DNA from 3 places in the Burkholderia torrens genome. Region 1 is predicted to be linked to each of the others. Evidence: riboswitches for the same ligand, from Rfam matches in the RefSeq annotation. Region 1 holds a riboswitch; each other region holds the start of a gene.
What was found. Region 1 has a riboswitch for cobalamin ahead of cobA (uroporphyrinogen-III C-methyltransferase). Riboswitches for the same ligand answer to the same signal wherever they lie in the genome.
Positions count from the first base shown of each region.

Region 2: another riboswitch for cobalamin. It lies ahead of AC5LXX_RS18195 (CbtB domain-containing protein); the one in region 1 lies ahead of cobA (uroporphyrinogen-III C-methyltransferase).
Region 3: another riboswitch for cobalamin. It lies ahead of AC5LXX_RS12700 (FecCD family ABC transporter permease); the one in region 1 lies ahead of cobA (uroporphyrinogen-III C-methyltransferase).

Region 1 is NZ_OZ480211.1:1,832,342-1,836,841, reverse strand. It holds gene AC5LXX_RS08385 (TonB-dependent receptor) at 1-1,944, shown strand, start outside; cobalamin riboswitch at 2,013-2,250, shown strand; gene cobA (uroporphyrinogen-III C-methyltransferase) at 2,361-3,170, shown strand; gene AC5LXX_RS08375 (cobalamin biosynthesis protein) at 3,167-3,544, shown strand; gene cobO (cob(I)yrinic acid a,c-diamide adenosyltransferase) at 3,579-4,181, shown strand; gene AC5LXX_RS08365 (cobyrinic acid a,c-diamide synthase CobB) at 4,184-4,500, shown strand, end outside.
Region 2 is NZ_OZ480212.1:397,152-401,651, reverse strand. It holds gene AC5LXX_RS18205 (LysR family transcriptional regulator) at 1-838, shown strand, start outside; gene AC5LXX_RS18200 (CbtA family protein) at 861-1,583, opposite strand; gene AC5LXX_RS18195 (CbtB domain-containing protein) at 1,597-1,806, opposite strand; cobalamin riboswitch at 1,840-1,978, opposite strand; gene AC5LXX_RS18190 (histidine phosphatase family protein) at 2,029-2,601, shown strand; gene AC5LXX_RS18185 (inorganic phosphate transporter) at 2,777-4,369, shown strand.
Region 3 is NZ_OZ480211.1:2,750,354-2,754,853, reverse strand. It holds gene AC5LXX_RS12720 (EVE domain-containing protein) at 127-588, opposite strand; RNA gene ssrS (6S RNA) at 660-841, opposite strand; gene AC5LXX_RS12710 (cell division protein ZapA) at 923-1,237, opposite strand; gene AC5LXX_RS12705 (ATPase) at 1,234-1,584, opposite strand; cobalamin riboswitch at 1,739-1,990, shown strand; gene AC5LXX_RS12700 (FecCD family ABC transporter permease) at 2,150-3,148, shown strand; gene AC5LXX_RS12695 (ABC transporter ATP-binding protein) at 3,145-3,933, shown strand; gene cobT (nicotinate-nucleotide--dimethylbenzimidazole phosphoribosyltransferase) at 3,995-4,500, shown strand, end outside.

The DNA of each region.
Region 1 (4,500 bases):
GATCCGCGCGACGTACCGCAAACGATCGACAGCGTCGCGGTCGAGGAAACGCTGTCCTATGGCGGCCGCACGCTGGCCGACGCGCTGGCCGGCGTGCCGGGCGTGTCCAACACGTCGGATACGCGCTTCGATTCGTTCCGTATTCGCGGCTTTTCCGCCGCGGGCGACCTGCTGCTCGACGGCATGCGCGACGACGCGCAATACGTGCGCAGTCTCGGCAACATCGAACGCGTCGAAGTGCTGAAGGGGCCGGCGGCGGCGCTGTACGGGCGCGGCAGCGGCGGCGGCGTCATCAACCGGATCACCAAGCAGCCGCTGCCGGAAAACTTCGGACATCTGTCGGCGGCGACCGGCAGTTATGGGCGGCTCGGTGCGTCGGTCGATCTCAACCGGACCCTGTCGAGCGCATGGAGCGTGCGGCTGAATGCCGGACGCGAACACGCAGGCAGCTTCCGCGACCATGTCGACGGCACGCGCCAGTACGTCGCGCCGTCGATCAAATGGCGGGGCGCGCGGCGCAGCTGGCTGCTGCAGTTCGAATACGACGCGTACCGACGCGTGCCCGATCGCGGCATGCCGGCGCCGGTCGCCGCGCTTGACGCGGCCGGCAAGCCGGTCGCGTACTCGCTGCCGTCCGCGCGGCGAGCAACCTTCTTCGGCGCGGCGGGCCGCGACACCATCCGCGACGCGAACATGAACTGGCGCTCGGTCTTCACGCACGCGTTCGATGACGGCTGGGAGCTGCGTCATACGCTGGGCGTGCTGGATTTGCGCAGCACCTTCGACAATACCTACGTCACGCAAAGCTACGTCACGAAGCCGCGCGACTATCGGCGCGTGCAGCGAGCGCGCTACCTGCAGGACATGACGCATCTCAACGTGCAGACCGGTATCGAACTGGGCGGCAAGGTCGCGACCGGAGCGGGGCTGCATCATCTGCTGTTCGGCATCGAATACGGCTGGCAGAAACGCAATCCGACGCTCTGGCAGGCCGATGCGGCGCCGGTCCCGATCAGCGGACCGGATCGTTTCGCACTGGCCGGCTCGGCGCCGCGCCCGTATGCGATGAATCGCCACCGTGTCAGCGACTACGCAATCTTCGCGCAGGACCGCATCGACCTCGGCCGAGCGTGGAAGCTGCTCGGCGGCCTGCGCGGGGAACGCTTCGACGTCGCTTCGACCAACGCGCTGAACGGTCTGCATTCGCGGCGCACGACGACGGCCTGGAGCCCGCGGCTCGGCGTCGTGTGGTCGCCGGTCGGCGCACACAGCTTGTATGCGTCGTACAGCAAGAGCTTCGCGCCGGTCGGCGGCGACCTGATCGGCATCACGCCGGACGCGCGCGGCAACGCCAACGATCTCGGCCCGCAATACAACCGCCAATACGAGATCGGTGTGAAAAGCGACTGGCGCGACGGCGCGCTGAGCACGACGCTCGCACTGTTTCAGCTCGATCTGTACAACCGCCGCGTCGCCGACCCGGTTCGGCCGGGATTTTTCGACCTCACCGGCCTCGAGCGCAATCGCGGCCTGGAACTGGGCGTCGCCGGCCGGATCACGGGCGACTGGTTCGTCCGCGGCGGCATCGGCTGGCAACACGCGCGGGTGGTCGACGCCGAACCAAAATACGCGGGCAAGCGGTCGGCGGGCGTGTCCGGGGCGAACGGCAGCCTGTTCGTCAGCCATGCGCCGCTGCGCGGATTTTTCGCCGAACTCGGGCTCGTGTACGAAGGGGCGCGTTACGCCGATCGCGACAACCTGCTCGAACTGCCCGCCTACGTCCGCTGGGACGGCAAGGCCGGATATCGCACGCGCGACTTCGAGGTGACGCTGGCGGCCGTCAACCTGACCGATCGCGACTACTACGCGAATGCGACGAGCCTCGCGCAGATCATGCCCGGTTCGCCACGCACGTTCACGCTGACGGCGGCGTACAAGTTCTGACCGCGCGGACCACGTCGACGCCCTGCGCAGCCGGTCCGCCGGGCGCCTCGTGCGTTGCATGCCTGTGCTATCGTATGCGCCGCGTTCGGTGCTCGCATGCGCATTCCGTGCATGCAGTTAAACGGGAAACAGGAGGCGGAAATCCGCCCGGCCTGTGCTGTCCCCGCAACGGTACGCCGCCCGCGCGACGCGCTTTCCCGCGCCTGCGCCCAGGCCGCCCGCGATGCCACTGCCCTTCAGCCGGGCGGGAAGGCTGCGGCCTGGCAAGCGGCCAGCCCGGATACCGGCCGACGCAAGGGGCGAGCGCGATGCTCGCCGAACGCCCGATCCGCGGGGGACGGATGGGGTGCGCATTCCGCCCGCGTTCGCGCGAGCTTCACCCGATTCGCCATGCACTGCCTGCCCGCCGGCCGCCGATGTGCCGCCCGCCTTTTCCGTTCCACTGTTTCGACACGGTGCATGCCGTGCCGCGTGCAATGAGCCGCGCGTGGCTCGTCGGCGCCGGCCCCGGCGATGCCGACCTGCTGACGCTCAGGGCCGTGCGCGCGATCGGCATGGCCGACGTGCTGCTCGTCGACGATCTCGTGAACCCCGACGTGCTGTGCCATGCGCGCGCCGGCGCGCAGATCGAGCACGTCGGCAAGCGCGGCGGCCATGCGTCGACGCCGCAGGAAGCGATCGTCGCCGCGATGCTCGCGCACCTGCGAGCGGGCCGCAGCGTCGCGCGGCTCAAGGGCGGCGATCCGTTCGTGTTCGGCCGCGGCGGCGAGGAACTGGTCGCGCTGGGCGCGGCGGGCTTTCCGGTCGAGATCGTGAACGGCATCACGGCCGGCATCGCCGCGCCGGCTGCGCTCGGCATCCCGGTCACGCAGCGCGGCGACGCGCAGGGCGTGATCTTCGTCACGGGCCACGGCGCGGGCGTCGACGAGCCCGACTGGCGTGCGCTCGCGGCCACGCGCATGACACTCGTGATCTACATGGGCATTCGCCGGCTCGACGCGATTGCCGCCGCGCTGCGCGACGGCGGCGTGCCCGGCGATATGCCGTGCGCGGCGATCGAGAATGCCACGCGACCCGAACAACGCCACGTACTCGCGACGCTTGATACGCTCGTCGATCGCGTCGGCACGACCGGACTCGGTTCGCCGGCGATCGTCGTGATCGGCCGCGTCGCGGCGCTCGCCGACGATCCGGCGGTGCGTGCGGCGCTCGGCGGCCACGCATGATGCGCGTCGCGCTCGGCATCGGCTTTCGCGCAGGCGTTACGGCCGCGCAACTCGATGCCGCGATCCGCGCGGCGCTGGCGCGTTACCCGGCCGCCGAACCGGCGCTCGTCGCGACGCTCGCCGACAAGGCGCGTGCCCGTGCGCTGCGCACGCTGTGCGCGCGCCGCGGCTGGCCGCTCGTCGCATTCGACGCGGTGCGGTTGGCGAGCCTTCCCGAACTGGCCGCGAGCGGTCCTTCGGACGCCGCGCTTGCACGCTTCGGCGTTGCCGGTGTGGCCGAACCCTGCGCGCAGCTCGCGGCGCCGCACGGCAGGTTGCTGGGCCCCAAATCCATCCGGGACGGCGTGACGGTCGCGCTCGCCGGCCCGCTCTGAACCCTTTGTTTCGCTTTCGACAGGACGATTTCCGATGAAGACCGATGCCGAATCCCATCAGCGGATGACCGAACGCCGCCGCGCCGGCCACGAGAAGAAGCAGGCCGCCGCCACCCAGGAAAAGGGCCTGCTGATCGTCAATACCGGCAACGGCAAGGGCAAGAGCACGGCTGCGTTCGGCATGGCCGTGCGCGTGCTCGGCCACGGCATGCGGCTCGGTGTCGTGCAGTTCATCAAGGGCGCGCTGCACACGTCCGAGCGCGACTTCCTCGGCGCGGTCGCGGAATGCGATTTCGTGACGATGGGCGACGGCTATACGTGGAACACGCAGAACCGCGACGCCGACATCGCGACCGCGCGCAAGGGCTGGGACGAGGCGCGCAGGATGATCGAAAGCGGCGACTACCGGATGGTGATCCTCGACGAGCTGAACACCGTGCTGAAGTACGAATACCTGCCGCTCGACGAAGTGCTCGCGACGCTCGTTGCGCGTCCGGATTCGGTGCACGTCGTCGTGACCGGCCGGCACGCGCCCGATGCGCTGATCGACGCGGCCGACCTCGTCACCGAAATGCGGCTCGTCAAGCATCCGTACAAGGAGCAAGGCGTGAAGGCGCAACGCGGCGTGGAGTTCTGAGCGTGCCGGCCTGCCCCGCGCTGTTCGTCAGCGCGCCCGCGTCGGGCCAAGGCAAGACGTCGGTGACGGCCGGCCTCGCGCGGCTGCACCGCCGGCTCGGCCGCCGCGTGCGCGTGTTCAAGACCGGGCCCGATTTTCTCGACCCGAAGCTGCTCGAACGCGCAAGCGGCGCGAGCGTGCATGCGCTCGATCTCGGCATGGTCGGCGAAGCCGGCTGCCGCGCGCTGCTCGCCGATGCCGCGCGCGACGCGGACCTGATCCTGATCGAAGGCGTGATGGGGCTATTCGACGGCACGCCGAGCAGTGCCGATCTCGCGGC
Region 2 (4,500 bases), on a different replicon from region 1:
TGCGCTGCACCTCACGCAATCGGCGCTCAGCCATACCGTCCGGAAAATCGAGCAGCAGCTCGGCACGCCGATCTGGGACCGCGAAGGCCGCGGCCTGCGGCTCACGCAGGGCGGGCAATATCTGCTGAAGCTGGCGAACCGGCTGCTGCCGCAGTTCGAACTCGCCGAAGAGCGGATGAAGCAGTACGCGAAGGGCGAGCGCGGCACGCTGCGCATCGGGATGGAGTGCCACCCGTGCTACCAGTGGCTGCTGAAGGTCGTTTCGCCCTACCTGTCGCGCTGGCCCGACGTCGACGTGGACGTAAAGCAGCGCTTCCAGTTCGGCGGCATCGGCGCGCTGTTCGGCTATGACATCGACGTGCTCGTCACGCCCGATCCGCTGAACAAGCCGGGGCTGCGCTTCGATCCCGTGTTCGATTACGAGCAGGTGCTGGTGGTCGCCGACTCGCACCGGTTCGCGAACGCCGACTACGTGACGCCCGAGCAACTGACCGACGAGATCCTGATCACGTACCCGGTCGAGACCGACCGGCTCGACATCTACAACCAGTTCCTGACGCCGGCCGGCATCGTGCCGAGGCGGCACAAGTCGATCGAGACGACCGACATCATGTTGCAGATGGTGGCAAGCGAACGCGGCGTGGCCGCGCTGCCGAGATGGCTGGCCGACGAGTATGCAGACCGGATGGCGGTCGTGCCGGTCAAGCTCGGCAAGAAGGGGATCGCGAAGCAGATCTTCCTCGGCATCCGCGAAGCGGACGCATCGATCGACTATCTGGCCGCGTTCGTCGCGCTGGCGCGCGAATCGACGGGGAGCGCGCCGCGCATGCTGCGCTAGGCGCGCCCCGCTGCGCTGCGCGTCAGGCGGCGCGCAAGCCGATGCGCTCGCTGCGCTCGACCCAGGCGCCGAACAACAGGCCGATCGTCGTCCACATGATCACCTGCATGCCGATCGCCGCGACGCGGAACTTCCACAGCACGGCCGCCGGGAAATCGGCCGGCAACTCGCTGACAGACGGCAGCCCGACCTGCACGGCCGCGATGATCGCGACGAACACGAGCCCGGCGACGATCGACGCGTTCCACTGGCCGAGCTTCGCCAGCAAATGGCGGCGCACGCTGACCGAGAACACCATCGTCGCGACCGAGATCGCGATCATCAGGAAGAACAGGCCCGTGCGGTAGCCGATCGTGTCGGGATCGCCGACCGACGGCGGATTGGCCGGGTACTTGAGGTTCGGCACGATCACGAGCGCGATGAATGCCGCCAGCGCGAGCCACGCGGCCAGCGGCCGTGCGGGGAGGCGGCTGCCTCGCCCGTAGGCAAACGCGAAAACCAGCGAGAACAGCCCGCCGAATGCCGCGCCGTAGGTCACGACACCCGTCAGCAGCCCGAGGCCCGCCTGCGTCCGGCGGCTGACCAGCTCGGGCTCCGGTGCCTCGCCACTGGCGGCGGTGGTTTTTTCTTCGAAGGAGATTGCCTGATCGACTTGCGGTTCGCCGACGATTCTGGCGAAACCGAACGTGAGGAGGCCTGCGGCGATGCCTGCGAGCATCCCGCGCATGAGCAGCTTTCCGACCATCACGGCCTCCGCGTCAGTGGCAGGGAAAGCCGAGCAGATGGCGGCCGTCGTGGACGAACTCGTGGACGTACATGCCCGGCACGAGCGACGTCGCGCCCTGTTCCGCGCCGACGAAATAAAGCGCGAGCAACAGGATCAGGCCGACGAACACGGCCCACGGCAACAGTTCACGGACGGGGATGGGTGCCGGCACGGCCGCCGGCTTCAGCACTGCTTCGCTCATGGATGCACCTCAGGGGATTCGCGCCCCGACAAATGTTGAATGGGTACGAAGGCAGGTCTGGCTTCCGGGATCGTCGATTCCCCGGTTACAGTGGCGCGACCGCGCCGGAATTGCACCGGCTTCCGCGTTTCGTATCGGGCGAATTGTACGCGCGAACGTTCGCGTATTGAAGTGATCGCACGGTGACGATTGCGTCCCGCTCCGGATTCCCCGAAAACCGACATGACCCTGCATGCCTCGCTGCACCTGATCGCACACGCGCCGACCCGGGCGATGCGCACCGGCACGTTTCCCGACGACGATCCGCTCGATGCCCGCGGGCTCGCCGAAGCCGCTGCACTGCGCGACCGGTGGGCAGGCGTTAACGGCTCGCTCGTGCTGTGCAGCCCTGCGCGCTGTGCGCGGCAGACCGCCGACGCACTCGGGTTACATGCCGACGTTGAAGACGCACTGCGCGACATCGACTACGGCAACTGGCGCGGCAAGCGCTTGCACGACCTCGCACGCGACTTGCCGGACGAACTGGGTGCGTGGATCAGCGACCCGTCAGCGTCGCCGCACGGCGGCGAATCGTTCGACGCCACCATGCGCCGCGTCGGCACCTGGTTGGACACGCTGCAGCGCGACCGCGACATCGTTGCGGTCACGCATGCGACGATCGTTCGCGCGGCCGTCGCGCATGCGTTGCGGATGGATTCGAAGACAGCAACCCGCCTCGACATCGCGCCGCTGTCCTGCACGACGCTCGTCGCATCACCACATGGATGGACGTTGAGCACGGACGACAACGCATAGGCCCGTCTTGCGCTCACTATGTGGATGACGATGCGGGCCGGTACCTCGCGTCGCGCATGCATGCCTTCATTTTCCTTACGTGTCGACAACGCACACCGTTCGTGGTCCCGACTGTCATCAAACTGTCTGCTGGCCGCAGATAGGATCGGACGCGGTTCCCTTACGAGATGCCGTCATGAATCAACCTGCTTCGTCCGCACCGAACAATTCGGGCTCCGTCGAACGCACCAGGCAGGTCGGCTATGCCGTCTTCCTGCTGGTGCTCGCGCTCGGCGCGATCTATATCGCCACGCACCTGATCGACGATCTGTCGCCGGTCCGCGAAGGGAAGCTGTTCCCGTACCTGCTGCTCGGCGCCGCGCTGCTGATCGCGCTCGGCTTCGAATTCGTCAACGGCTTCCACGACACCGCGAACGCGGTCGCCACCGTGATCTATACGCACTCGCTGACGCCGAACGTCGCGGTGATCTGGTCCGGCATGTGGAACTTCCTCGGCGTGATGGTCTCGAGCGGCGCCGTCGCGTTCGGCATCCTGCAACTGCTGCCGGTCGAGCTGATCCTGCAGGTTGGCAGCGGCTCGGGCTTCGCGATGGTGTTCGCGCTGCTGATCGCCGCGATCGTCTGGAACCTCGCGACCTGGTATTTCGGGTTGCCGTCGTCGAGCTCGCATACGCTGATCGGGTCGATCATCGGCGTCGGGCTGATGAACCAGCTGATGCACGGGCCGTCCGGCACGAGCGGCGTCGACTGGGCCCAGGCGCTCGGCGTCGGCAAGTCGCTGCTGTTCTCGCCGATCGTCGGCTTCCTGTGCGCGGCACTGCTGCTGCTCGTGCTGAAGACGCTCGTGCGGATTCCCGAGCTGTACAAGGAACCGCCGAAGGATCAGCCGCCGCCGTTCTGGATTCGCTGCCTGCTGATCCTGACCTGCACGGGCGTGTCGTTTGCGCACGGCTCGAACGACGGGCAGAAAGGGATGGGCCTCATCATGCTGATCCTGATCGGCACGGTGCCGACTGCGTATGCGTTGAACAAGGCCGTCACGCCGGCCGAATCGCAGACTTTCGTGGCCGTCGCGAACCAGGCGGCCGCGACGTTCGGCAAGTACACGAACGGCGTCGCACCGTCCGCGAACCCGCGCGCCGATGTCGAACACTACGTGCAGCGTCGTGAACTGACGCCCGCCGTGCTGCCGGCCGTGCAGCAGCTGTCGACGTCGCTCGCGACGGCCGTCGGCGCGTCGGGGTCGATGGCCGCCGTGCCGCAGCGCGACGTCGACAACGTGCGCAACACGATGTATCTGGTGTCCGAAGCAATCCGCCTGATCGAGAAGTCGGGCCAGCCCGCGTTCGCCGCCGACGACAAGCTTGCGATCGACAACTATCGCAAGCAGCTCGACCACGCGACCAAATTCATTCCGACGTGGGTGAAGGTTGCCGTCGCGATCGCGCTGGGCCTCGGCACGATGGTCGGCTGGAAGCGGATCGTCGTGACCGTCGGCGAGAAAATCGGCAAGCAGCATCTGACCTACGGACAGGGCGCGTCGGCCGAACTCGTCGCGATGCTGACGATCGGCGCCGCCGACGTGTACGGGCTGCCGGTGTCGACGACCCACGTGCTGTCGTCGGGTGTCGCGGGCACGATGGCGGCGAACGGGTCGGGGCTGCAATGGGGCACGGTGCGCAGCCTCGTGCTCGCGTGGGTGCTGACGCTGCCGGCGTCGATCGTGCTTGCCGGCGCGCTCTACTGGTTGTTCCGGTCGATGGCTTGATTCGCGTTGCGACGGGTGGCCGGTATGCGCCGGCCGCCTGTCGTGGAGGATTCGCAGCTTCGCTTCTCCGCTTCCCCGCCTTTCCGCACTGATACGTCGCAGCCTTCGATGTATCGTGCGCGCCGCATGCC
Region 3 (4,500 bases), 920 kb from region 1:
TACCGCGCGACGAAATAAACGGCGGCCGGCCTGATCGGTCGACAGCGGTTGCTTAGGCTGCGCAAAAGACCCGCGAGTTCCGTGTCGGCATGCGTGTGCTGACCAGATTTGACCTTTGGCGTGCGCCTACTTCATCAACTTCTCGGTGATGAAGCGCCATTCGGCACGCGTAACCGGTGTGATCGACAAGCGGTTGCCGCGGGCCAGCACGCGCATGTCGGCGAGTTCGTCGTGTTCGCGCAGTGCGGCGAGCGGCACGAGCGGCGACTTTTTCACGTAGCGCACGTCGACGAGCAACCAGCGCGGTGCTTCCTGCGTCGATTTCGGGTCGTAATAGGGGCTTGCAGGATCGAACTGCGTGGGATCGGGGTAGGGTGTCGACGACACTTCCGCGAGGCCCGCGATGCCCGGCTCGGGGCAGCTCGAGTGATAGAACAGCACGCCGTCGCCGATCTTCATCGTGTCGCGCATGAAATTGCGCGCCTGATAGTTGCGCACGCCGGTCCATGGCAGCGAGCGCTGCGGGGCGTTGGCGAGATCGTCGATGCTTGCTTCGTCCGGTTCGGACTTCATCAGCCAGTATTGCATGGATCGTGATCGACGCAGAAAGAGGCTGCTACAAAAGAAAACGGCACCGGGACGTGCCCGATGCCGTTGGATAGGCCCCCGCCTTGGCCGCTAGGCCGGCATCCTGAACCTGGGGTTCAGAATTGGTCGCAGTTAGCAGCACTTCGGGTACATCAGACAGAGTGACGCGCGCGCCCGTGCTACAAATTTCCGCAACCGTGCACATGGCATTGGTTCAAGGAATATATGACCTTGGCGAACCAGGCAGGGAAGCTGACTGAACTGTGATTCGATGCGCCAATTTGACCACCGTTGACCGCCGAGATCAAGGGGAATCGACACATCGTTTGAAACGTTACTGCGTCTCGTGCTGTGCGAGCACCGCGCCGAGCTGTTCGTTCATCTGGTGCATTGTACGACGGATTTCCTCCGCCGGAAATGCTTCACCGTGCCGCACACTCGTTTGCAGCCGCAGCAATTCCGATGCGAGCGACAGTGCCGCCATCACCGCAATGCGATCGGTGCCGCGTACCGAACTGTTCGAGCGGATTTTCGACATTTCTGCGTCGACGCGCGCGACTGCCTCGAGCAGCGCCGCTTCGGTCTCGGCCGAACAGGCGAGCCGATAGGGCTGGCCGAGAATCGAGACTTCGATCTGCTTGGTGCTCATGCATGTTCTCCGTGGCTGGCCGCGTCATCGCCATCCGGACGCGCCTGCGCATCCAGCAGGTCGAGCTGGTTGTCGGCTTGCTCCGCGCTTTTCGAGCGCGGCAGCTTTTCGAGAATCGCGTTCAGTTTCACCTGGGCGTCGTCGATCTTTGCCGACAGCGTGTCGCGCTCGGCCGCGAGCGCATTGCGTTCGTCACGCAGTTCCGCGAGTTCCGCGCGGACCGTGTCCGCTTCCGTGCGCAATTGCGCGACCTGCTCTTCGAGCGCGAGCCGTTCCGCGTGATAGCGCTTGTTCAGCGAAATCAGACGGCCAATATTTTGAGATAAGGTTTCGAGTTCGTTGAGCATTTGCTGCGTCCTCTAAAGACCCAGCATTTTAGCGCGGAATAACGCGCAATCCGACATCTGTAACGTTTCCAGTCGTAACACCCCTGCTTCTCGCCGTGAATCGGTGCTTCCCGCACGTGTCCGGACGCTTCCTTGACGCTCGCGCTACCCGCTCCTAAACTGGCGCCGCCTCGGTGCTCGCGCGTGGCACGCGCGGTTAAACGGGAAGCAGGGCGCGCGATCATGGAGCGCGCCAACCTGCGCTGCCCCCGCAACGGTAAGCGGCCGCGTCCCTTGACGCAGGCCGGCTCGGGCGCGTCTTGCATGCAGGTGTCGCATGCGGGCGCGGGCCACTGCGCGTGACACGCGCGGGAAGGCGAGCCGGACCGCCGCCAGCCCGGATACCGGCCGAGACGGGAAGCCCGCACGGGCTTCATGACGCGCGGCCTGCGGGGAGGCGGGCCGCGCAATGCTTCACGGAATGTTCTTCGATGCTGACCCCAATCGTCCGCACGGCGTCCCAGTCACGCCCGGCCGGCAACCTCGAGCGGATGCGCCGCGCGTCATGCGCGCGGCCGTGCACGGCATGAGCGCCGCGCGCGCTACCGCGATCTGGGCCGCGCTGGCCGCCGTGGTCGCGCTGCTGTTCGTCGCGTCGCTGTCGATCGGCAGCGTGCCGATGTCACCGTGGCAGGCGCTTGCATCGCTCGTGCCGCATGGCGGCGATGCGCTGTTCGCCGATATCGTCCGCACGCTGCGCCTGCCGCGTGCGCTGGCGGGTTTCGCGTGCGGCGCGCTGCTCGCGCTGGCCGGCGCACTGCTGCAGGTGCTGCTGCGCAATCCGCTCGCGGAACCCTACGTACTCGGCGTGTCCGGCGGCGCGGCCGGCTTCGCGCTCGTCGCGATGATCGCCGGCGGCGCGTGGTGGCTCGTCGACGTGTCGGCATTTGCCGGCGCGCTCGTCTCTGTCGCGCTCGTACTCGGCCTCGCGCGCCGCGAGCTGTGGCGCGGTGATGCGCGCGACGCGTCGCCGCGCCTGCTGCTCACGGGCGTCGTGATCGCGGCAGGGTGGGGCGCGCTCGTCACGCTGTTGCTGTCGCTCGCACCCGATGCGCGGCTGCGCGGCATCATCTTCTGGCTCACGGGCGACCTGAACGGCGTGACGGCGCCGTGGTTCGCGTGGGGTGCGCTGTTGCTGGCCGCCTGCGTCGCGCTGCCGGCTGCGCCGCAACTGAACGTGCTGCTGCGCGGCGACGCGACCGCGCAGGCGCTCGGCGTGCCCGTCGCGCGCGTGCGCGTGCGGATCTATCTCGTCGCGTCGCTGGCCGCCGCGGCCGCGGTGACGACGGCCGGCACGATCGGCTTCGTCGGCCTCGTCGTTCCGCATGCGCTGCGGCTTGCGTTCGGCAACGACCAGCGGATGCTGCTGCCGGCCGCGATGCTCGCGGGCGGCGGCGGCGTGATGGCGGCCGACCTGCTCGCGCGCACCGCGATCGCGCCCGCGCAGTTGCCGGTCGGCGTGATGACCGCGTTGATCGGCGTGCCGGTGTTCCTGTGGATGTTGTTGAGGAGGCCGATGCGATGACGGATGCTGGACTGCACGCCGTCGACCTGACGCTGAAGGCCGGCGCGCGCACGTTGCTCGCCGGGTTCACGCAAGCCTTCCGCCCCGGCGAGATCTGGTGTGTCGCGGGGCCGAACGGCGCGGGCAAGACGACGCTGCTCGCGACGCTCGCGGGGCTGCAGCCGCCGGCCGGCGGACAGGTCGAGATCGACGGCCGGCCGCTTGCCGCGTGGCGCCCCGAGCAACTCGCGCAGCGCCGCGCGCTGATGCCGCAGCAACTGCACGACGCGTTCAGCGCGACGGTGTTCGACACGGTGCTGCTCAACCGCTTTCCGTATCTAGGCGGCTGGGGCTGGGAGCGCGACGGCGATCGCGCGGCCGCGCACGATGCACTCGCGACGTTCGACCTGACTGCACTCGCGTCGCGCGACGTGCTGTCGCTGTCGGGCGGCGAGCGGCAGCGGGTCGCGCTGGCTGCGACGCTGTGCCAGGATGCGCCGCTGATGCTGCTTGACGAACCGCTCGCGCATCTCGACCTGCATCACCAGATCGACTGCCTGACCGCGCTGACTGCATGGCTCGACACGGGCCCGCGCACGGTGCTGTTCTCGTGTCACGACCTGAATCTCGCGCGTCGCTTCGCCACGCATGCGCTGCTGCTCGACGGTCGCGGCCGCGCGTGGGCCGGCGCCGTGCACGACGTGCTGACGCCCGAGCGCGCGAGCGATGCATTCGGCTATCCGCTCGTGCTGATCCGCGAGAACGGCCGCGATGCGCTGCTGCCGGCGTGGCCTGCGCGACAATGACCTATCCTGTTCCGATTCCTTCGATGCGCGGCGCGTGCCGCGCCCACGACACGGCTCCCCGATGACGACTCCGACCCACTTCCCGCCCGCGATCGCGCCGCTCGACGACGCGCTGCGCACACGCCTGCAGCATGTGATCGACCACAAGACCAAGCCGCCCGGCAGCCTCGGCCAGCTCGAGGCGGTCGCGCTGCAGATCGGCCTGATCCAGCACACCGAGCGGCCGGTCGTGCAGCGCCCGGTGACGATCGTGTTCGCCGGCGACCACGGGATCGCGGCCGAGGGCGTGAGCCCCTATCCGCAGGCGGTGACCGCGCAGATGGTCGCGAACTTCCTGGCCGGCGGCGCGGCGATCAACGCGTTCTCGGGCGTCGCGCAGAGCACGCTCGAGATCGTCGATGCGGGCGTCGCGTCGCCGTTGCCGCTGTCCGACCGGCTGGTGTCGGTGCCGGTCGCGCGCGGCACGCGCAACTTCGTGGCGGAGCCGGCGATGTCGCGCGACGAGGCGATGACGGCGCTGGCCGCCGGTGCGGCGCGCGTGCGCCTGCATGCGTCGCTCGGCACGAA